One region of the Streptomyces sp. NPDC058000 genome, then DNA from elsewhere that is predicted to be linked to it. Evidence: riboswitches for the same ligand, from Rfam matches in the RefSeq annotation. Region 1 holds a riboswitch; each other region holds the start of a gene.
The links. A riboswitch is a leader RNA that binds a small molecule or an ion and turns the genes downstream of it on or off. The one in region 1 is predicted to bind cobalamin.
Positions count from the first base shown of each region.

Region 2: another riboswitch for cobalamin. It lies ahead of cobN (cobaltochelatase subunit CobN); the one in region 1 lies ahead of ACFVT2_RS18975 (CbtB-domain containing protein).
Region 3: another riboswitch for cobalamin. It lies ahead of ACFVT2_RS06410 (cobalamin biosynthesis protein); the one in region 1 lies ahead of ACFVT2_RS18975 (CbtB-domain containing protein).

Region 1 is NZ_JBHVQS010000017.1:77,235-84,408, reverse strand. Features, by position in the region: gene metE (5-methyltetrahydropteroyltriglutamate--homocysteine S-methyltransferase) at 1-1,307, shown strand, start outside; gene ACFVT2_RS18985 (histidine phosphatase family protein) at 1,761-2,351, shown strand; gene ACFVT2_RS18980 (CbtA family protein) at 2,483-3,235, opposite strand; gene ACFVT2_RS18975 (CbtB-domain containing protein) at 3,257-3,478, opposite strand; cobalamin riboswitch at 3,514-3,666, opposite strand; partial or broken gene ACFVT2_RS18970 (enoyl-CoA hydratase-related protein) at 3,673-3,846, opposite strand; gene ACFVT2_RS18965 (amino acid permease) at 4,123-5,541, shown strand; gene ACFVT2_RS18960 (antibiotic biosynthesis monooxygenase) at 5,703-6,686, opposite strand; gene ACFVT2_RS18955 (nucleoside deaminase) at 6,895-7,174, shown strand, end outside.
Region 2 is NZ_JBHVQS010000001.1:557,726-564,899, reverse strand. Features, by position in the region: gene ACFVT2_RS02620 (MFS transporter) at 1-835, shown strand, start outside; gene cobN (cobaltochelatase subunit CobN) at 918-4,520, opposite strand; cobalamin riboswitch at 4,552-4,704, opposite strand; gene cobG (precorrin-3B synthase) at 4,788-6,305, shown strand; gene ACFVT2_RS02605 (precorrin-8X methylmutase) at 6,302-6,934, shown strand; gene ACFVT2_RS02600 (precorrin-2 C(20)-methyltransferase) at 6,967-7,174, shown strand, end outside.
Region 3 is NZ_JBHVQS010000004.1:57,003-64,176, reverse strand. Features, by position in the region: gene ACFVT2_RS06415 (cobyric acid synthase) at 1-1,457, opposite strand, end outside; gene ACFVT2_RS06410 (cobalamin biosynthesis protein) at 1,454-2,422, opposite strand; cobalamin riboswitch at 2,552-2,689, opposite strand; gene ACFVT2_RS06405 (hypothetical protein) at 2,912-3,148, opposite strand; gene ACFVT2_RS06400 (anion permease) at 3,179-4,489, opposite strand; gene ACFVT2_RS06395 (GH25 family lysozyme) at 4,628-5,365, opposite strand; gene ACFVT2_RS06390 (class II aldolase/adducin family protein) at 5,597-6,265, shown strand; gene ACFVT2_RS06385 (alpha/beta hydrolase) at 6,387-7,174, shown strand, end outside.

The DNA.
Region 1 (7,174 bases):
GCAGCCTGCTGCACGTCCCCCTCGACGCGGCGGTCGAGCGGGACATCGCACCACAGATCCGGCGCTGGCTCGCCTTCGCCCGGCAGAAGACCGCCGAGGTCGTCACCCTCGCCAAGGGCCTGGCGCGCGGCACCGGTGCCATCACCAGTGAACTCTCGGCCAACCGCGCCGATCTGGCGTCCCGGGCCGCTTCCCCGATCACCCACGACCGGACCGTACGGGCCCGCGCCGCGGCCGTCACCGAGGCCGATGCCCGTCGCTCCCAGCCGTACGCCGAGCGGACCGCCGCCCAGCGCAGTCACCTCCGCCTGCCGCTGCTGCCGACCACCACCATCGGCTCGTTCCCGCAGACCGGCGAACTGCGCACGGCGCGCGCCGACCTGCGGGCCGGACGGATCGACACCGCCGGCTACGAGGCGCGCATCGAGGCCGAGATCCAGGAGGTCATCTCCTTCCAGGAGAAGGCCGGGCTGGACGTCCTGGTGCACGGTGAGGCCGAACGCAACGACATGGTCCAGTACTTCGCCGAACAGCTCACCGGCTATCTCGCCACCCGGCACGGCTGGGTGCAGTCCTACGGCACCCGCTACGTCCGCCCGCCGATCCTCGCCGGTGACATCTCCCGCCCCGAGCCGATGACGGTCCGCTGGACGACGTACGCCCAGTCGCTGACCGGGCGGCCGGTCAAGGGCATGCTCACCGGCCCCGTCACGATGCTCGCCTGGTCCTTCGTCCGCGACGACCAGCCGCTCGGCGAGACCGCGCGCCAGGTCGCGCTCGCGCTGCGCGACGAGGTCGCCGACCTTGAGGCGGCCGGGACATCGGTCATCCAGGTGGACGAGCCCGCGCTCCGGGAGACGCTGCCACTGCGGGCCGCCGATCACCCCGGCTATCTGGCGTGGGCCACCGAAGCCTTCCGGCTGACCACCGGCGGGGTGCGCCCCGACACCCAGATCCACACCCACATGTGCTACGCCGAGTTCGGTGACATCGTGCAGGCCATCGACGACCTCGATGCCGATGTGATCAGTCTGGAGGCCACCCGCTCCCACATGCAGGTCGCCCGGGAGCTCGCCGCCCACGGCTACCCGCGCGAGGCCGGCCCCGGCGTGTACGACATCCACTCCCCGCGCGTACCGAGCTCGGCGGAGTCGGCGGACCTGCTGCGCGCCGGTCTGCGGGCCATCCCCGCCGAGCGCCTGTGGGTCAACCCCGACTGCGGCCTGAAGACCCGCGACTGGCCGGAGGTCCGGGCCTCACTTGCGAGCCTGGTCGCCGCGGCCCGGACGGTGCGCACGGAGCTGTAGTACGCGGCCCGTGGGCACCGCGCCCGCCCCGGTCGTGGCGACCGGGGCGGGCGCGCCGGACGGTACCGACGCGTTCGGGGTGACGTGCCGGGCCCCGCGGTGCCGCAACTCCTGGCCCGTGGGCACCAGATGACGGCCACGACCAACCTGCCGGATCCGTACCGCTCCGGGCTGCGGATCGGCGCAGCCCGTGCAAGGCGCGAATGCTATTTTTGCCACCGTCCAGGCATGCGAACGGCCAGGTCGAGGAGGTGTGCGGTGGCCCGACGACCGGCCGCACCGAAGACCTCTACGCCCACGCCGATCCGCGCCGGTGCTTGCCGCGCCTCGCGGAGATCTTCGACGTGGACACAGAGGTCTTCGGCGTGGACGCGGAGATCTTCTCGGAAGCCGAAATCGTCGTCATGCAGGGGAAGGACACCGTCCCCTGCCGGAAGCAGGAGGAACGACCGCGTGACCAGCCGTGTCACCCTCATCTCACCCGCGACCAACCCGGCGCTGCGGCAGGCCCGCTTCGACGACGGCTCTTCGCTCGACGACGGTGGAGCGGCCCGGGCCGGATCGGCGGCCGGGTCCCTGCCCGCCGCCGGCCAGGTCTACGTCTCCCCCACTGTCCGCTGCCGGGAGACGGCGGCAGCGCTCGGTCTCGACGGCTCGGCGGGTCCGGAACTCGCGGGTCTGGACGTGGGCCGCTGGCGGGGGCGGACACTGGACGAGGTGGCGGCCGACGAGCCCGCGGAACTGGCCCGATGGCTGTCCGATCCCGGTGCGGCCCCGCACGGCGGTGAGTCGGTGCGGGACCTGTGCGAGCGGGTCTCCCGGTGGTTGGACGCCTGCGGTCAGGTCGCCGGGCGGACGCTCGCCGTGGTCGAGCCGGAGATCGTACGGGCCGTAGTGGTCCGCGTGTTGGGCGCGCCGGAGGCCGCGTTCTGGCGGGTGGACGTGCCACCGCTCTCGGCGACCGAGCTCAGCGGCCGGTCCGGGCGCTGGAACCTGCGGCTCGGACGGGCCCTCGGCTCCTCGGAGGACGAAGCCGGTCACTGACGCCGGCGGTCGGCAGTCAACGGTCGGCGGTTGTCCGCCCGACTGTTTCTCTGCCTGCCTGTTGCCCGTCTGCCCGGGGAACGCCAGAGGGCCCCCGGACGGTGCCGAAGGGCCCTCTCGGTGTGGAGGCGTCACTGCGGGGCGGGAACCGCCTGTCCGGACGTCGCCGTCACGGACCCGGGGTGCAGCAGTCGCTCGGCCAGTTCGCCGAAGACCAGGCCGAAGCCGCCCCACAGGACGGTCTGGATGGCCAGCGCGGAGAGCCGGAACCGCCACAGCAGGGTCGCCGGGAAGTCCTTCGGCACCTCGTTGATGACCGGCAGGAAGGCGTACGCCAGACCGATCACGACGGCGAAGGCGGCTACCGCGACCACGGTCGCCCACCAGGTGCCCAGGCTGGGGGCGAGTCGCTTGCCCAGGAGGGTGGCGGCGATCGCGAGGAGGACGCTCAGCAGCATCATCAGGAAGTACAGGGAGGTGCGCTCGCCGATGGTGTCGGGGTCGCCGACCGACGGCGGGTTGGCCGGGTACTTCAGGAACGGCACGACATACACGGCGAGCAGCGCACAGCCGGACAGCAGCAGTGCGGTGGCGCGCGGGCCGATGCGCCCGACGCGGCCGAGTGCGAAGCAGTAGGCGAGCGCGGCGATGCCGCCGAAGGCCACGCCGTAGACCAGCACGCCGGTGGCGAGGCCGGCGGTGGACTGGAGGGAGCGCGAGACGACCTCCATCTCGTGCTCATGGGAGTGGGCGGCCTCGAAGCCGATCGCGCTGTTGACGCCGGGTTCGCCGAGGAAGTAGGCGACGACGAGGGCGAGCACGCCGGCGGCCAGGCCGGCGAGCATGCCCCGTACCAGGAGGTTTCTTACCGTTGCGGAGTTCATGGGTGTGCGGCGTCCCTCGCGTCAGTGGCAGGGAAAGCCGAGCAGGTGGCGGGCGTCGTGCACCCACTCGTGGACGTCCGTGCCGTTGAACACGGAGGTGGCGCCCTGTTCGGCGCCGACGAAGTACAGCAGGACGAGCATCAGGATGCCGAAGAAGACCGCCCAGGGAGCTATCGCCTTCAGCGGCAGCGTGGCGGGTACGGCGGGGGTGGTGGCGGTCGGCAGGGCGACGTGCTGCGCCATGGCAGGGCCTCCTCTGGGAGTTCGCGTCCCATCTCGGTGGTGCACAGGACGACGGCTGCGGGTCTGACTCACGAACGCTCCCGGCGCGCGGGGGCGAGACGTTCACAGTGGCGCGACCGTGCCGGATTCCCACCGGCTTCCGCTCAACCGTCGTCGATACCGAAGAGACCGTACCGCGTGTCAGGGGCATGGCCAAGCTCCTTGGCCTTGGCCTTGCCGACCGCGCGGGTCAGCCGCTGGGAGCCGCCGATGCCGGGGATGACGCCCAGTTCGATCTCCGGCTGGCCGAAGACGGCGGTGTCGGCGGCGAGGAGTACGTCGCAGAGCATGGCCAGTTCGCAGCCGCCGCCGAGGGCGTACCCGGCGACCGTGGGCCTTCGCCCGCAAAATACAGTTGGACGTCCTAGTAAATCCACCCCCGGCCGCACTTCGAGATCCCTCCCGACGCGAACGGCCGCCCCGGGCCCGCCTCTTGGCGCCCCTTACGCAGACGCGGACCCCGCACCGGCCGGCCGACGCCGTGTCCGCATATTCACCATGCGTGAGCGCGGCGTCCGAATAGCGGGCGTTCACACCGTTCACGCAACGTGTCGCCGCAGACTCGTGGACTCAATGATCGTCTCAAGTAATGGACAGGCACGCCCATGACTCGGAGTATCACCCGGTCACCCCAGGACTCCCCGCGGGCCGTGCAGGATGCTGCGCCCCCGTTGTCCCACGGCCTCAAACAGCGACACCTTTCGATGATCGCGCTCGGCGGGGTCATCGGCGCGGGACTCTTCGTGGGCTCCGGTGTCGGCATCGCCGCGGCCGGGCCGGCCATCGTCCTCCTCTTCGCGGCCACCGGCGCACTGGTCATGTTGATCATGCGGATGCTCGGTGAGATGTCCGCGGCCCGGCCCTCCACCGGCTCGTTCTCGGTGCACTCCGAGGAGGAACTCGGCTCCTGGGCAGGCACCACCTCGGGCTGGATGTACTGGCTGATGCTCTGCGCCGGTGTGGCCGCCGAGGCGACCGCGGCCGGCGCCATCATGCACACCTGGGCACCGTTCCTCCCCGCCTACGGCTGGGTGGCGGTCTTCATGGTGTTCTTCTGCGCCAGCAACCTGACCGCGGTCAAGAACTTCGGCGAGTTCGAGTTCTGGTTCGCCACCATCAAGGTCACCGTGATCGTCGCCTTCCTGGTGCTGGGTGTGCTCGGCATCCTCGGTGTCTTCGGCAACGCACCCGGTACGAGCCACCTCACCGGCCACGGCGGCTTCTTCCCGACCGGCGCCGCCGGACTCGCCGCCGGACTGCTGACCACCATCTCCGGTTTCGCCGGTCTGGAGACCGTCACCATCGCGGCGGCGGAGTCCGACCAGCCGAGCCGCAACGTGGTCCGCGCGGTCCGTACCGCCGTCTGGCGCATCGCGGTCTTCTACATCGGCTCCATGGCCGTGGTGGTCACCCTGGTGCCGTGGAACGACCCGAAGGTCGCCACGGACGGCCCGTACGTCACCGTGCTCGACCGGCTGGGCATCCCGGCGGCCGGCACGATCATGCAGATCGTGGTGCTGGTGGCGCTGCTCTCCGCGATGAACGCCAACATCTACGGCTCGTCCCGCATGGCGTACTCCCTCGTCACCCGGGGCCAGGGTCCGCGGTTCCTGAGCAAGGTCACCAACGGCGTGCCGGCAGCGGCGGTGGTGGCGTCCTGCATGTTCGGCTTCGCCGCCGTGATCGCCGGCATCGTCTGGCCGACCACGGTGTTCGCCTGGCTGCTGAACATCGCCGGCTGCTCGGTGCTGGTCGTCTGGACCATCGTCTGCCTGACCCAGCTGAGGATGCGCCGCCGCCTGGAGCGCGAGACGCCCGAACTGCTGTTGGTGCGGATGTGGGGCTTCCCGTATCTGACGTGGGTGGCGTTGGCGGCCATCCTCGGTGTCTTCGCCGTGATGGCCACCTCCTCGGACGGCCGTCACCAACTCGCCGGCACCGCCGTCGTAGTGGCGGCACTGATCGCCGCGGACCGCCTCAAGCAGCGGCGCGACCGGCGGACCGCCGGCGCCGCTCAGCCGTAGTCGCCGGCGCGGCAGGCACGCACAGTGGCCCGCCCGTGGGAGGAATCCCGCGGGCGGGCCACTGTGCGTGGGGACGGGAACGGATGGCTTCCCAACGCCTGTCCCGGGCCAGACAGGCAGACCACGCCCGTACGACGGCACTGCGCGCCGCGCCGCACGGCTCAACCAATGGTCAGACCGAAGATCACCAGGAACGTCACCCAGCACAGCACCACCAGCACGGCGCCCGTCACATCGGTGCGGAGTGACTGCGCCCGGCCAGGCATGAGCCAGAAGGCGAGGAGCCTGTTGAGCAACGGCAACAGCAGCCACGTCAGGATGGAGACGCTCAGCACGTTCGACAGGAACAGGCTGAGATATCCCGGCATCCCGAGAGCGTCGAAGTAGGAACCCACGGTGAGGTCCAGGACCTTGACGGTGGGATAGAGGGCCAGCAGCACGGACATGGCCTGCTTCCAGTTGGGTGGTGCGCCCTCTTCCGAACTCGTGTCGAAGCGGAACCAACTGCCGAACGCCGACCCGACCTTGCGCACGTCGTAGGAGACGAAGAAGGCACGGCCCTCGTCCAGGAGTTTTTCGCGTGCCGGGGATTCGAGCCAGGCATCGAGGTGTTGGCGGTTGTCGAATCGGAAAACCGCTACCCATTTGCCCTGGACGTCCTTCACCGGGCGGAACAACTCCGACCCCATGAATCCGGGAAAGGCCCGCTGGGCCGCCAGCACCTTGTCCTGCCAGCGCACGAAATCCTGCTCCTGGTCGGGCCGTACTTCGTGGGCGATCACCGCCGTCACGGAGTCGTGTACCGGGGTGCCGCCGACGAGGACTTCCTGGGTGGGAGGCTCCTCGAACAGGTCACTGCCCTGCTGGATCAGTTCGCGGCGGGCGTCGGAATCCAGCCAGGCCGACAACTGGTCGAGGTGCGAGAAACGGAAGACGACGACCCACTCGTTTTCTCCGGCGGAATCCTCTCCGGCGGAATCCGGCGGATACAGCTCCGTACCCTCGAATCCGGCGAACCCCCGCACGGTCTCGCTCGTCCGATCCTGCCAGCGCCGGTAGTCGTCTTCGCGACCCACCCGGACCTTCTGCGAGATCACGACGGTCGCGACGTCGTTGCGGGAGCCACGGCTTGCACGGGAACTCACCCTTACTAGACTAATCCACAAAAGGACATATGGTACAAACTTCCACCTTCGAATTGTTGAATTGTCGAGGTATCGCTCGATGCGGAGGATTCTTGTGACGTGAAGGTTCTTTTGACGTGAAGCAGGGGACGTGAAAGCGGCCCCTGCCGGACAAGGGTCATCCGCCCATCAAGGTTCAAGCGCGACGCTCTGCTCGGAGGCACCGATCATGGGGCACAGAGAATTCATGGCCGAGGCGGTCGCGTTGGCCGTCGAGTCCGTCGAGAAGGGCTGGGGCGGCCCGTTCGGCGCGGTGATCACCCGCGACGACCAGATCATCGCGCGGGGCCAGAACCGCGTACTGCTGACGGCGGACCCGACGGCGCACGGCGAGGTGGAAGCCATCCGGAAGGCGGTGCAATTCCTCAATCCCGAGGCCCCCACGGTCTCCGAGGAACACCAGAACGAGTACACGCTGGAGTTGGTGCCCCGCCCGGAGGGATCCCCGG
Region 2 (7,174 bases), on a different contig from region 1:
GTTCTGGTCGATCGGGGCCGGGCTCGCCGAGCGGCTGGTACCGGCGGAGTCGGTCGGCCGGGCCACCGCGGTGATCTTCTCCGCGGTACCGCTGGGCTCGGTGTTCGGGGTGCCCGCCGGGACCTTCCTCGGCGATCTGGCCGGCTGGCGGACCGCCTGTGCCGCGGTCGGGGCGCTGACGGTGGGGGTGTTGGTGCTGACCGCGCTGGTGATCCCGCCATTGCCCGCGGTCCGCGCCACCAGCCCGACGCTGCTGCGCGGCATGCTGCGCGGGGTGCACACCCGGTTCGCGCTGCTGATGACGTTCCTGATCGTGCTGGCCCACTTCGGCGCGTACACCTATGTGACGCCGTTCCTGGAACGGACCACGCATCTCGCGACCGCCGGGACGATCACGCTGTTCCTGCTGGTCTACGGCGTCGCCGGGGTGGTGGGGAACTTCGCCGGCGGTGCCATGGTGGCGCGGCGTCCGCGCACCGTCTTCGGAACCGCGGCCGGGCTGCTGGCCCTGGCCACGCTGCTGCTGCCGGTCGTCGGCCGCGGACCGGTCGGCGCGCTGGCGCTGCTGGTGGTCTGGGGCGTCGCGTACGGCGCGGTGCCGGTCGCCTCACAGACCTGGTTCGCCAAGGCGGCACCCGAGGCGCCCGAGGCGGCCTCGGTGCTGTTCACCGCGTCGTTCCAGGCCACGTTCTCGCTCGGCGCGCTGGCCGGCGGGATGGTGGTGGACCGGACGTCCCCCTCGGTGGTGATGACGCTGGCCGGGGCGACCGCGGTCCTGGTGGCCCTGGCCGCGTGGCTGCACTTCGCCAAACGGCTTTCCTGGCCGCAGGGTTGAGGGAGCGGCGTTCGGTCGGCGGAGGGAGGCCGAGGCGGTGTTTCACGTGAAACACCGCCCCTCGTCACGCCCCTCCGGGCCGTCAGTCCTCGCCCTCCAGCTCGCCCTCGGTCTCCAGGAAGGCGTCCCGCAGCGCCGCCAGCGTCTCCGCGTCCGGCTTCTCCCACATACCGCGGGACTCCGCCTCCAGGAGGCGCTCGGCGATGCCGTGCAGCGCCCAGGGGTTGGCTTCCTGGAGGAACGCGCGGTTCTCCGGGTCCAGGACGTAGGTCTGGGCGAGCTTGTCGTACATCCAGTCGGCGACGACCCCGGTCGTGGCGTCGTAGCCGAACAAGTAGTCCACGGTGGCAGCGAGTTCGAAGGCGCCCTTGTAGCCGTGGCGGCGCATCGCCTCGATCCAGCGGGGGTTGACGACCCGGGCCCGGAAGACCCGGGAGGTCTCCTCCACCAGCGTCCTGGTGCGGACCGTCTCGGGGCGGGTCGAGTCGCCGATGTACGCCTCGGGGGCCTTACCCTTGAGCGCCTTGACGGTGGCGACCATGCCGCCGTGGTACTGGAAGTAGTCGTCGGAGTCGGCGATGTCGTGCTCGCGGGTGTCGGTGTTCTTGGCGGCCACCGCGATGCGCTTGTAGGCGGTCTCCATCTCCTCCCGGGCCGGGCGGCCCTCCAGCCCCCGCCCGTAGGCGTAGCCGCCCCAGACGGTGTAGACCTCGGCGAGGTCGGCGTCGGTGCGCCAGTCGCGGGAGTCGATGAGCTGGAGCAACCCCGCGCCGTACGTACCGGGACGGGAGCCGAAGATCCGGGTGGTGGCGCGGCGTTCGTCGCCGTGCGCGGCGAGGTCCGCCTGGGCGTGGGCCCGGACGAAGTTGCGGTCGGCGGGCTCGTCGAGACCGGCGGCGAGCCGCACCGCGTCGTCGAGCAGGCCGATGACGTGCGGGAACGCGTCGCGGAAGAAACCGCTGATGCGCAGGGTGACGTCGATCCGAGGACGGCCCAGCTCATCGAGCGCCACGGCCTCCAGGCCGGTCACCCGGCGCGAGGCGTCGTCCCACACGGGGCGGACGCCCAGCAGTGCCAGCGCCTCCGCCACGTCGTCGCCGGAGGTGCGCATCGCGCTGGTGCCCCACAGGGACAGGCCCACCGACTCCGGCCAGTCGCCGTTGTCGTCGCGGTAGCGGGTCAGCAGCGAGTCGGCGAGCGCCTGACCGGTCTCCCAGGCGAGCCGCGACGGGACGGCCTTGGGGTCGACGGAGTAGAAGTTGCGGCCGGTCGGCAGGACGTTGACCAGACCGCGCAGCGGTGAGCCGGACGGGCCGGCCGGGACGAACCCGCCGTTCAGGGCGTGCACCGCGTGGTCGACCTCGGCCGTGGTGCCGGCCAGCCGCGGGACGACCTCCCGGGCGGCGAAGTCGAGGATGTCGGCGACCGCGGTCGGGTGCCCCTCGGCGACCCGACGCACCGCTGTCGGGTCCCAGTCCGCGTCCTCCATCGCCTGGACGAGGCCGCGGGCGACCGCCTCGGCTTCGTCGGCTGCGGTCCGGGTCGCGGCCGACTCGTCCAGGCCGAGCGCCTCGCGCAGTCCGGGCAGCGCGGAGGTGCCGCCCCAGATCTGTCGGGCGCGCAGGATGGCCAGCACGAGGTTGACCCGGGCCGCGCCGACCGGTGCGGCGCCCAGCACGTGCAGGCCGTCGCGGATCTGCGCGTCCTTGACCTCGCAGAGCCAGCCGTCGACGTGGAGCAGGAAGTCGTCGAACCCGTCGTCGTCCGGGCGTGCGTCCAGGCCCAGGTCGTGGTCGAGCTTGGCGGCCTGGATCAGGGTCCAGATCTGCGCGCGGATGGCGGGCAGCTTGGCCGGGTCCATCGAGGAGATCGCCGCGTACTCGTCGAGCAGCTGCTCAAGGCGGGCGATGTCGCCGTAGGAGTCGGCGCGGGCCATCGGCGGGACGAGGTGGTCGACGAGGGTGGCGTGCACCCGACGCTTGGCCTGGGTGCCCTCGCCCGGGTCGTTGACCAGGAACGGGTAGACGAGCGGGAGGTCGCCGAGCGCCGCGTCCGGACCGCAGGCGGCGGAGAGGCCGGCGTTCTTGCCGGGCAGCCACTCCAGGTTGCCGTGCTTGCCCAGGTGGACCATGGCGTCGGCGCCGAAGCCGCCGTCGACGGTGGAGGCGGCGATCCAGCGGTAGGCCGCCAAGTAGTGGTGGGAGGGCGGCAGATCGGGGTCGTGGTAGATCGCGATCGGGTTCTCGCCGAAGCCGCGCGGCGGCTGGATGAGGATCAGCAGGTTGCCGCGGCGCAGGGCGGCCAGCACGATGTCGCCCTCGGGGTTCCGGCTGCGGTCGAGGAACATCTCGCCGGGCGGCGGGCCCCAGTGCTCCTCGACGGACTCCCGCAGCTGCTGCGGCAGCGTGGCGTACCAGCGGCGGTAGTCGGCGGCCGGGATGCGGACCGGGTTGCGGGCCAACTGCTCCTCGGTCAGCCACTCCTGGTCGTGGCCACCGGCCTCGATGAGGGCGTAGATCAGCTCGTCGCCGTCGCCGGACGCGAGGCCCGGCACGGGCTCCGTCCCGAAGTCGTAGCCCTCGGCCTGGAGGCGGCGCAGCAGCGCGACGGCGCTCGCCGGGGTGTCCAGGCCGACCGCGTTGCCGATCCGGGAGTGCTTGGTGGGGTAGGCGGACAGCACCAGCGCCAGTCGCTTCTCGGCGGCCGGGATGTGCCGCAGCCGGGCGTGCCGGACGGCGATCCCGGCGACCCGGGCGGCGCGTTCGGCGTCGGCGACGTACACCGGCAGACCGTCCTCGTCGATCTCCTTGAACGAGAACGGCACGGTGATCAGCCGCCCGTCGAACTCGGGCACGGCGATCTGCGAGGCGGCGTCGAGCGGGGAGAGTCCCTCGTCGCTCTCCTCCCAGGCGGCCCGCGACCCGGTCAGGCAGAGCGCCTGGAGGATCGGCACGTCCAGGCCGGCCAGCGCACCCGCGTCCCAGGACTCGTCGTCGCCGCCCGCGGACGCCTCGGCGGGCTTGGTGCCGCCCGCGGCCAGCACGGTGGTGACGATGGCGTCGGCGGTGCGCAGTTCCTCGATCAGCTCCGGCTCGGGGGCCCGCAGCGAGGCGACGAACAGCGGCAGCGGACGGCCGCCGGCCCGCTCGACCTGGTCGCACAGGTCATGGATGAAGCCGGTGTTGCCGCTCATGTGGTGGGCGCGGTAGTAGAGCACGGCCACCGTCGGGCCGGTCACCTCCCGCGCTGTGCGCTCCAGCGGGCCCCAGGACGGGGCGGCCGCGGGCGGCTCGAAGCCGTGGCCGGTGAGCAGGACGGTGTCGCTGAGGAAGCAGGCCAGCTGGGAGAGGTTGGCCGGGCCGCCGTGCGCGAGGTAGGCGTGCGCCTCGGCCGCGATGCCGACGGGGACCGTGGACGCCTCCATGAGCTGGGCGTCGGGGGCCTGTTCACCGGTGAGCACGACGACCGGCCGGTGCTGGTCCGCGGCCAACAGCACGTCCAGACCGTCCTGCCAGGCGCGGAGACCGCCGAGCAGGCGGACGACGACCAGGTCGGTGCCCTCCAGGAGCCCGGGGAGTTCGGCGACGTCGAGACGGGAGGGGTTGGCGAGCCGGTACGGCACGGGGCCGCTGGCCGCGCGGGCGCTGAGCAGGTCGGTGTCGGAGGTCGACAGCAGCAGGATCACGGCGCAGCCTTCCTCGGGGTATCCGCGCCCCGGGTGGTCGTATGGACGGCGGGAGTTCCTGGCTCACCCGGCGGTGGCCGGGTTCACAGTGGCGGGACCGCGCCGGATTCTCACCGGGCTTCCTCCCTTGGCGCCGTCGCTGGCGTCCGGCGGGTCAGCCGACCCACCGACCTGCATAGTAAGGGCTGCGGCCGGGCCGCGGGAGCCCGCCTCCGGAGCTGCCGTTCACCACCCCTCGCCCCGGTTCCGGGCGCCACCGACGTAGGTATGCTCGCCGCCATGCCGCCCTCCCCCTCACCACGCCCCGACAGGGCCGAACCGCCCGTGCGGGACCGCGGTGACGCCTGCCCGGGAGCGCTGCGGCTGCACTCCGCCGCCGACGGGCAGCTGGCCCGAGTGCGGTTGCCCGCAGGGGACTTGACGGTGCGCCAGGCCGGCGCGTTGGCGGACGCCGCGGAGCGCCTCGGCGACGGCCACCTCTCGCTGACCTCCCGCGGCAACGTCGAACTCCGCGGTCTGCCCGACGACTGCGGCCGGCACCTCGCCGACCTCCTCACCGACGCCGGGCTGCTGCCGTCCGTACGCCACGAGCGGATCCGCAACGTGCTGGCCTCGCCGCTGGCCGGACTGGACCGACACACCCCCTCCGACGTGCGGTTGTGGGCCCGGAGCCTGGACGCGCTGCTGTGCGCGAGCGCATCGGCGACGGCGCTCTCGGGCCGCTTCCTGTTCGTCCTCGACGACGGCCGGGGCGATGTGGCGGGCCTGGGCGGCGATGTGACCTTGCTCGCAGAATCCGGCCGGAAGGCCCCGGCGGACACCGCATACCCGCCGGGGGCCGCGTCCGGGTACGGGGCGCTGCTCCGGGTCGGCGACGACCGGGCGGCGCTGCGGATCGCGGCGGACGACGTCCCGCGGGCGGCGCTGACCGCCGCCGAGGTCTTCCTGGCCGCCGCCGCGGAGTGCGGCAGCGGTGCCTGGCGGGTCCGCGAACTCCCCGCCGCTCGGCCGCTGACCGCCCAGGAGGTGCAGCGTGCGCTGCGGGCCGCGGGCATCGCCGCGGAATCCGCGGAGTACACGGAATACACAGACGCGGTCGGCCCGCAGCCGGCCGTGCCGTACGCCGACGCCACCGCCCCCGGTCCGGTCGAGGGGCCCGACGGCCGCCGCGCGCTGGCGGTCCTGGCGCCGCTCGGCCGGCTGACCGCGGCTCAGTGGCGGCTGCTGACCGGGATCGCCGCCGGCGACGGCTCCGGCGAACTGCGCCTCACGCCCTGGCGCGGCATCGTCGTCCCCGGCCTGTCCGCCGCGCCGGCGGCCCGGCGGCTTCGCGACCTCGCCGCCGCCGGACTGATCACCGACCCGGCCTCCCCCTGGCGCCGGGTCACCGCCTGCACCGGCCTGCCCGGCTGCGCCAAGTCCCTTACCGATGTGCGGAGCGATGCGGCGACCGCGGTCGCCGGGGGCGGGGCCGTCCCGGCGAACGATTCCGGTGTGCCGGTCGGGCTGCCCGTCCACTGGTCGGGCTGCGATCGGCGCTGCGGCCACCCGCACGGCGCCTGGATCGATGTGCTGGCGACACCCGACGGCTATCGCACCACCGCGGTGGGCCCCAAGGACCCGGCCCCGCCGTCGGTTTCACGTGAAACACCGCGACCGAGCACCGTTTCACGTGAAACGCCCCGGTCGGGCGCCGTTTCACGGGAAACATCGACCACCCCCGGTGCCCCTCCTGCTGCCCGTCCTTCTTCCACCCCTCAACCCACCACCCCGAGGCTCCAGTGACCGCGTTCGACTATGAAAAGGACGGGGCGGCCATCTACCGCCAGTCCTTCGCCACCATCCGCGCCGAGGCGGATCTCTCCGGACTGCCCGCCGACGCCAGCCGGGTCGCGGTCCGGATGATCCACGCCTGCGGCATGGTCGATCTCGTCCGCGATCTGGCCTTCAGCCCTGGGGTCGTGGCCAGTGCGCGCGCCGCGCTGCGCGCCGGTGCGCCGATCCTGTGCGACGCCACCATGGTGGCCAGCGGGGTGACCCGCAAGCGGCTGCCCGCGGACAACGAGGTGCTGTGCACCCTCGGCGATCCGTCGGTCCCGGAGCTGGCCGCCCGGATGGGCACCACCCGCAGCGCCGCCGCCCTCGAACTGTGGCGGGACCGGATGGAGGGCGCCGTGGTCGCCTTCGGCAACGCCCCCACCGCGCTCTTCCGGTTCCTCGAAATGATCGAGGAAGGGGCACCGCGCCCCGCGGCCGTCCTCGGCATCCCGGTCGGCTTCATCGGCGCGGCCGAGTCCAAGGACGCGCTGATCGACCACCCGTCCAAGCTGGATCACATAGTGGTGCGCGGGCGGCGCGGCGGCAGTGCCATGGCCGCGGCCGCGATCAACGCCCTGGCGAGCGAGGAAGAGTAGGCGTGAGCGAGCAGCAGGCGAGCAGCGGCACGGTGGACCAGCCGACCGCGCAGTCCCCGGAGCGGTCCACCGGCCGCCTCTACGGCGTCGGCCTCGGCCCCGGCGACCCGTCCCTGATGACCGTACGGGCGGTGGAGGTCATCGCCCAGGCCGATGTGGTGGCGTACCACAGCGCCCGGCACGGACGCTCCATCGCGCGTTCCATCGCCGTGCGGCACATCCGCCCGGACCACATCGAGG
Region 3 (7,174 bases), on a different contig from region 1:
CGGTCCAACTGCTCCTCGCGCAGCGCCCCGAAGCGGGTGTCCGGCGCCGGTACGAAACGGCGACCGGCCGCCCGGGCCACCTCCCGCAGGAACGCCCGCCGGAAACCGTCGCTCTCCAGGGAGCCGTGCCAGTGCGTGCCCCACACGGCGCCGACCCGGCAGCCGTCCAGGCCGTTGCCCCGGTCATCGGAGAAGAACGTCTCGCCGCCGGCCACTTGGGCCACGCCGTGGTGGATCTCGTACCCCTCCACCGGCTCGCCCAGCGCCCGACCGGACGGCCGGGTGAGGGTCTTCTCCACCGCGAACCGGACCCGGACCGGCAGCAGTCCCAGCCCCTCGACCGCGCCCGCCCGCGACTCGACCTCGTCCTCGATGTGCTCGCCGAGCATCTGGAAGCCACCGCAGATGCCCAGCACCGGGCGGCCCTCCGCGGCCCGCCGGACCACCGCGTCCGCCAGTCCGCGCTCGCGCAGCCACGCCAGCGCGCGGACCGTGCCGCGGGTCCCCGGCAGCACCACCAGGTCCGCGTCGGCCAGCTCTTCGGGCCGGTCCACGAACCGCACCACCACGCCCGGTTCGGCCGCCAGCGCGTCCACGTCGGTGAAGTTGGACATCAGCGGCACCGCGCACACCGCGACCCGCAGCACGTCCTCGCCGGCCGGCGGCGCCACCACCGACTCGCGGACCGCCCCGCGCAGCGACACACTCAGCCCGTCCTCCTCGTCGATGCCCAGCCCGTGCGCGTACGGCAGGACACCGTAGGTGCGCCGCCCGGTGATCCCGCGCAGCATCTCCAACCCCGGCTCCAGCAGCGTCACATCGCCGCGGAACTTGTTGACGAGGTAGCCGGCGACCAGCGACTGGTCCTCCTCGGACAGCAGCGCGGTGGTCCCGAAGAACGAGGCGAAGACGCCGCCGCGGTCGATGTCGCCGACCACCACGACCGGGATCCGCGCGGCCCGGGCGATGCCCATGTTGACGATGTCGGTCCGCCGCAGGTTGATCTCGGCCGGGCTGCCGGCGCCCTCGCAGATCACCGCGTCGTGGGTGCGCCGCAGCTCCGCCAGGCAGTCGGTCACCGTGCCCAGCAACTGCTCCTGCCGGCCCGCGTGGTAGCCACGGGCACTCAGCTCGCCCACCGGCTTCCCCAGCAGCACCACCTGGCTGCTGCGGTCGCTGCCGGGCTTGAGCAGCACCGGGTTCATCAGCGCGGTCGGCTCCACCCGGGCCGCGGCCGCCTGCATCGCCTGCGCCCGGCCGATCTCCGCGCCCTCCCGGGTCACGAACGAATTCAGCGACATGTTCTGCGCCTTGAACGGCGCCACCGAGACGCCCTGCCGCACCAGCCAGCGACAGATGCCGGCGGTCACCACGCTCTTGCCCGCATCGGACGTCGTCCCGGCCACCAGCAGCCCGCCGCCCACGGCCCCGCCGGCCGTCTTCCTCCGCCCGTTCACCGGGTCACCCTTCCCTTGATGCGGCGCCGTACCGCGCCCGCCGCGAACCGACCCGCCACCGTGACGCCCAGCGCCAGCAGGCTCACCCGCCGGGACAGCCGTGCCGCCCGCTCGATGTCGGGCACCTCGGGCGGCCGCCCGCCGCCGTTGAGTACGGGCCGGTGTTCCACCCGCCCGCCGTACGCCAGGGTGCCGCCCAGGCGGATGCCCAGGGCACCCGCGAACGACGCCTCCACCGGGCCCGCGTTGGGGCTCGGGTGTGCCCCGCCGTCCGCTCGCCAGGCCCGCAGCGCGCCGCGCCGGTCCGGGCCCGCCAGTACGGTCAGTGCCGCGGTCAGTCGGGAGCCGGGCCAGCCGGCGACGTCGTCGAGGCGGGCCGCGGCCCAGCCGAACCGCCGGTAGCGCGGCGACTTGTGACCGACCATCGCGTCCAGGGTGTTCACCGCCCGGAACGCCACCAGACCGGGCACTCCGCCGACGGCGCCCCACACCAGGGCGCCGACCACCGCGTCCGAGGTGTTCTCGGCGACCGACTCGACCACCGCCCGGGCCATCTGCGGCCCGTCCAGCGCCTGCGGATCGCGCCCGCACAGGTGCGGCAGCCGCGCCCGGGCCGCGTCCAGGTCGCCCGCCGCCAGCGCACCGCCGACGGCCCGTGCCTCCCGGCCGAGCGACGTGCCGCCCAGCACCGCCCACACCGTCGCCGCGGTCAACGCGGCCCGGGCGCCCGGGTGGTGCCGTACGGCGCGCTCCAGCAGTGCGGCACCGGCGGCCGCACCGCCGGCGCACAGCACGGTGTGGGCCGCCCCGTGGCCGCGGTGGTCGCGCCACAGTCGGCGTTCGACGGCGGCTGCGGCCCGGCCGAACGCGGCCACCGGATGGCCGCGCCGTGGATCCGCCGCGATCAGGTCACCGAGGAAGCCGAGGGCCGCGCCGCACGCATATCCCGCGTGTTCGCCGCGCATCGGATCAGGCCGCCGTGCACCCTCGAAGGGGCCCTGCGGCAGCGGGCAGTGGAGCTCTCGACGGGCAGCCAGGCATGGTGGTTTGTCCTCACTCAGGGTCCTCGCCCTGGCTCGACGTGACGGCGACCAGAGTCTCCTGGCTCCCGGATCGGTGCCTCCCCCGGCCTTCCCGCCCGTACGGAGTGCGTACGGGCCGTGGCCCTCGCTGGAGGAGCACTCCCCGGTGACAGTGGCGGGACCGCGCCGGATTCGCACCGGACTTCCTCTGCTGTCGCCGATTGGCCCCGGCAGTCCACCACGCCCGCGAGGGTCCGTCAACTCGCCCTTGACCTGCGATGCAGCCCCGCCGCCGACCCTGTGGCCAACACCACAGGGCGCCCCGGCGCACGGACGCGAGGCCCCGAGAACGCGGACGGGGCGCCCGGGGGCCGCGGCTGCTGCCGCGCCCGCCGGACGCCCCACCCGTTGCCGGCCGGGCCGGCGTCGGTCTCAGGCGGCGACGATCAGGTAGATCCCGTACGCCACCGCGGCCGCGCAGAGTGCGAAGGCCGCCAGTGCCCCGGCGCGCGCCCCCGCGCCCGGTGCCGTCGTGGCCCCCGCGTCGCCGTCCACGGCCGGCTTGCGGGAGGTCCCCGCGATCCCGACGGTGAACAGGCCCACGATCCCCACCGTCACCACGAGGCTGACGCCGAAGACCTGGCCGAGAGCTGCCCAGTCGATGTGCATTGCGTAGTCCTTAGGTCAGGGCGGTCGGCGTCAGGAGGTGGCTGACGCGGGTTGGGCGGGGGCAACGGCTGGGATGGGTTGGGTGGGAACGACAGGTGCGTTGGGCTGGTTGGGAGCCGCCGCGGCGTCCGGCGCTTCGGTGGTTGCCGGGGCGGGGGTCGCCGGGGCGATCGGGCCCGCCGGGGGAGGGGAGACGGTCTTCAGCGCCGCGGTGACGACACCGGCCGGCTCCGCCGCCGGACCCTCGTTGACGTTGGTGTGGTCGATCGGCTTGCGCCGGGAGGCGGCCCAGATGCCGCCGCAGACGGCCAGTGCGAGGACGGCGACCGCGGTCACGCCCCAGGTGCCCTGGTCGGCGAGGAACGCGGCGCCCGCGGAGACCAGACCGGCGGCCGGCAGGGTGAGCCCCCAGGCCACGACCATCCGCCCGGCCGTGGACCAGCGCACCACGCCGCCCTTGCGGCCCAGTCCGGAGCCCATCACGGAGCCGGAGCAGACCTGGGTGGTGGAGAGCGCGAAGCCGAGGTGGGAGGAGGCCAGGATGGTGGCCGCGGCGCCGGTCTGGGCGGCGAAGCCCTGCGGCGGCCGGATGTCGGTGATGCCCTTGCCCATGGTGCGGATGATCCGCCAGCCGCCCAGGTAGGTGCCGAGCGCGATGGCCAGGCCCGCGGAGGCGATCACCCACATCGGCGGGTCGGAGTGCGGGGCGATGACCCCGCCGGTGATCAGCGCGAGGGTGATCACGCCCATCGTCTTCTGTGCGTCGTTGGTGCCGTGGGCCAGTGAGACCAGTGCCGCCGAGGCGATCTGCCCGGCGCGGTAGCCCTTGGCGGTGTCGGCCTCGGCGCGGCCGCGGGTCAGCCGGTAGGTGAGCCGGGTCGCCGCCATCGCGGCGAGCCCCGCGACGAACGGCGCGGCCACCGCCGGGATCAGGACCTTCATCACAACGGCCTGGCCGTGCACGCCGCCGGTGCCGACGGACACCAGCGTCGCGCCGATCAGACCACCGAAGAGGGCGTGCGAGGAGCTGGAGGGAAGGCCGGCGAGCCAGGTCAGGAGGTTCCAGATGATGGCGCCGACCAGACCGGCGAAGATCACTTCAGGTCTGATGCCGGCACTCTCGTCGATGATGCCGCCGGAGATGGTCTTGGCCACCTCGACGGAGAGGAACGCCCCGACGAGATTGAGTCCCGCCGACATCGCCACCGCGGCCTTGGGTCGCAGGGCGCCGGTGGAGATGGTGGTGGCCATTGCGTTGGCCGTGTCGTGGAAGCCGTTCGTAAAGTCGAACACCAAGGCCGTGACGATCACGATCCCGATGAGAAGCGTGATGTGTTCCATTCACCCAGGCAATCCGCTCGATGGTCAGTGTCGTGGGGACCGTACGGACGACGGGTGAACGGAAAGTGAACTCGGCCGGGCGCCGCGGTGACACCCCCGCAGTGTTCACGCGGAGGCGCCCCTGCTGTCACTTCCTCCTCATCCGTCGGCAAATTTCCTGAGCTGGGCCAGGGTCCCGTTCCAGCGGTCCTGATCTCCGGGCAGCGGCCCGTGCGAGGCGTACTGCCGAATGGTCGGGTACGACCAGCCGCCGGGCAGCCGCGCCGCGCCCGAGTAGTCCGCCAGCCATAGCGGATGGGTCGCGCCGAAGGCCCGGCTGCCGCCCGTGCAGCGGTCCCACCAGCGGGCGGTGGTGTAGATCACCGGCCGCCGGCCGGTACTGCGCCGCACCTCGTCGCTGAACGCCCGTATCCAATGGACCAGCGCCGTCCGATCCAGCCCGAAGCACGGCTGCCGGGCGTCGTACGGGCTGTGCTCGATGTCGAGGGCGGGCGGCAGCGTCCAGCCGTCCGCCTTCCAGTGGCCGCCGTGCCGGAGGAAGTACCGGGCCTGCCGGGTGCCCGACGACGCGCTGGGCACGGCGAAGTGGTAGGCGCCGTGCAGCAGTCCGGCCGCCCGGGAGCCGTTGTACTGCGCGGAGAAGTACGGATTGCGGTAGCTGTCCGACTGGGTGGCCTTGACGTAGACGAATCGCGCGCCCTTCGCGCGGGCCGCCCGCCAGTCGATCTGCTTCTGGTACGAGGAGACGTCGTGCCCGAGGGGTCGGCTGTCCGCGACGGCCCGGGAAGGGTGTTCGGCGAGTGCGGTGCCGGCCAGTGACGCCACCGCTATCGCGGTCGCCAGCCTGGTCCGGGGGGTGGAGCGGTCACAGGTCATGGGTCCCCCTGGGTGATGACATGTGAGGGGTGTAGTTCACTCGACGTTAATGGATGATCGGCGCAAGATGGTCGATCCCCGGCCAATCGCCCTGAGGCTGCCAGTTACCCCCATATGGCGGATACCGGACAGTTGGTATCAGGGCGTACAGTGCCCCGGCCTGCTCGTACGGTGTCGTGCAGCGCCCTCGTGTGTTTCCGCACGTCCCGCAGCGTCGCACCGGAGGACAGCATGAAGGACCACCCCGACCACCTCGCCGACGCCTGGAGTGAGCTCGTCGCCACCGCCCGCCGGACCGCCGCCGACGGCCTCGTCGTCGGCACCTCCGGCAACGTCTCGGTCCGCGTCAAGGACCTGATCCTCGTCACGCCCAGCGGCGTCCCCTACGACCGGCTCGGCCCCTCCGACCTCACCGGCGTCGACCTCGACGGCCGCGCGATCATCGGCAGACTCCGCCCGACCAGCGAACTCCCGCTCCACCTGGCCGTCTACCGCAACACCACCGCCACCGCGGTCGTGCACACCCACGCCCCGCACGCCACCGCGGTCTCCACCCTCGTCACCGAACTCCCGCCCATCCACTACATGGCCGCCGCGCTCGGCGGCCCCGTCAGGGTCGCCCCCTACGCCCTCTACGGCAGCGACGAACTCGCCGCCCACATGCTCCACGCGCTCCGCGACCGCACCGCCGCACTCCTCCAGAACCACGGCACCATCGCCTACGGCGCCGACCTCGCCCAGGCACTGGACCGCACCGCCCAACTGGAATGGATGTGCCGGGTCTGGCTCACCGCCGTCACCGTGCCCGGCCACACCCCCAGCCTGCTGTCGCCCGCCCAGCTCGACGCCGCGGGCAAGCGGTTGCGCGGCTACGGCCAGTCCGCCGACGACCCCGCGTAACCCTCGGCGGGACCCCCCACCGCACCCCGCACGGCCCTCTGCACCGCACAACACCGCTGGTCCGGCCGCCGGCACCGGGCGCCCGGTGGCCGGGACCGGCGGCGCTGCGCACACTGGAGAGGTGCGACTGGGGACCGTGGCGGCGGTGACCGCCACCAGCGTGACCGGTGCCGTGGTGGCCGCCGTGGCGGCCGGGCGGTACGCCGGCGATGTTGCCCTGAAACCGTCGCCCGGCCATCCCTTCCCCGGTGACTCCCGGCTTACCGTCCACTCCGCGGCCGGCGAGCACATCGCCCTCACCCGCAGCCTGGTCTCCCTCAGGCCCGGCACCTACGGTCTCTCCGGCGCCGGCTGCCACGCGGTGGTCGGACCCGTCGTCCACGGCACCCCGCACCCCGCCGACGCCGTGGTGCGCCGGCTGGAGCGGGTCACCCACGGCACCCTGCGGCCCGGCGCCCGGATGCGGCTGACCCCGCAGGTGCACGTCGGCAACCCCTACGACACCCTCGGCATCCCCTGCGCCGACGTCGACATCCCCGGCGAACTCGGCGCCCTGCCCGCGTGGTTCGTGCCCGGCGCCCGCGACACCTGGGTCATCACCGTCCACGGCATCGGCACCACCCGCGAACACCCCATGGTGGTACTGCCGTTCCTGCAACGCCACCACTTCCCCGTCCTCTCCCTCGCCTACCGCAACGACGCCGGCGCCCCGCGCACCACCGACGGCATCCACCACCTCGGCGACACCGAATGGCGCGACCTGGACGCCGCCATCCGCTACGCCGTCAGCTACGGTGCCCGCGCGGTCGTCCTCCACGGCTGGTCCACCGGCGCCACCATGGCGCTGCGCGCCGCCGTCAACTCCGGGCTGCGCCACCGCGTCTCCGGCCTCGTCCTGGACTCCCCGGT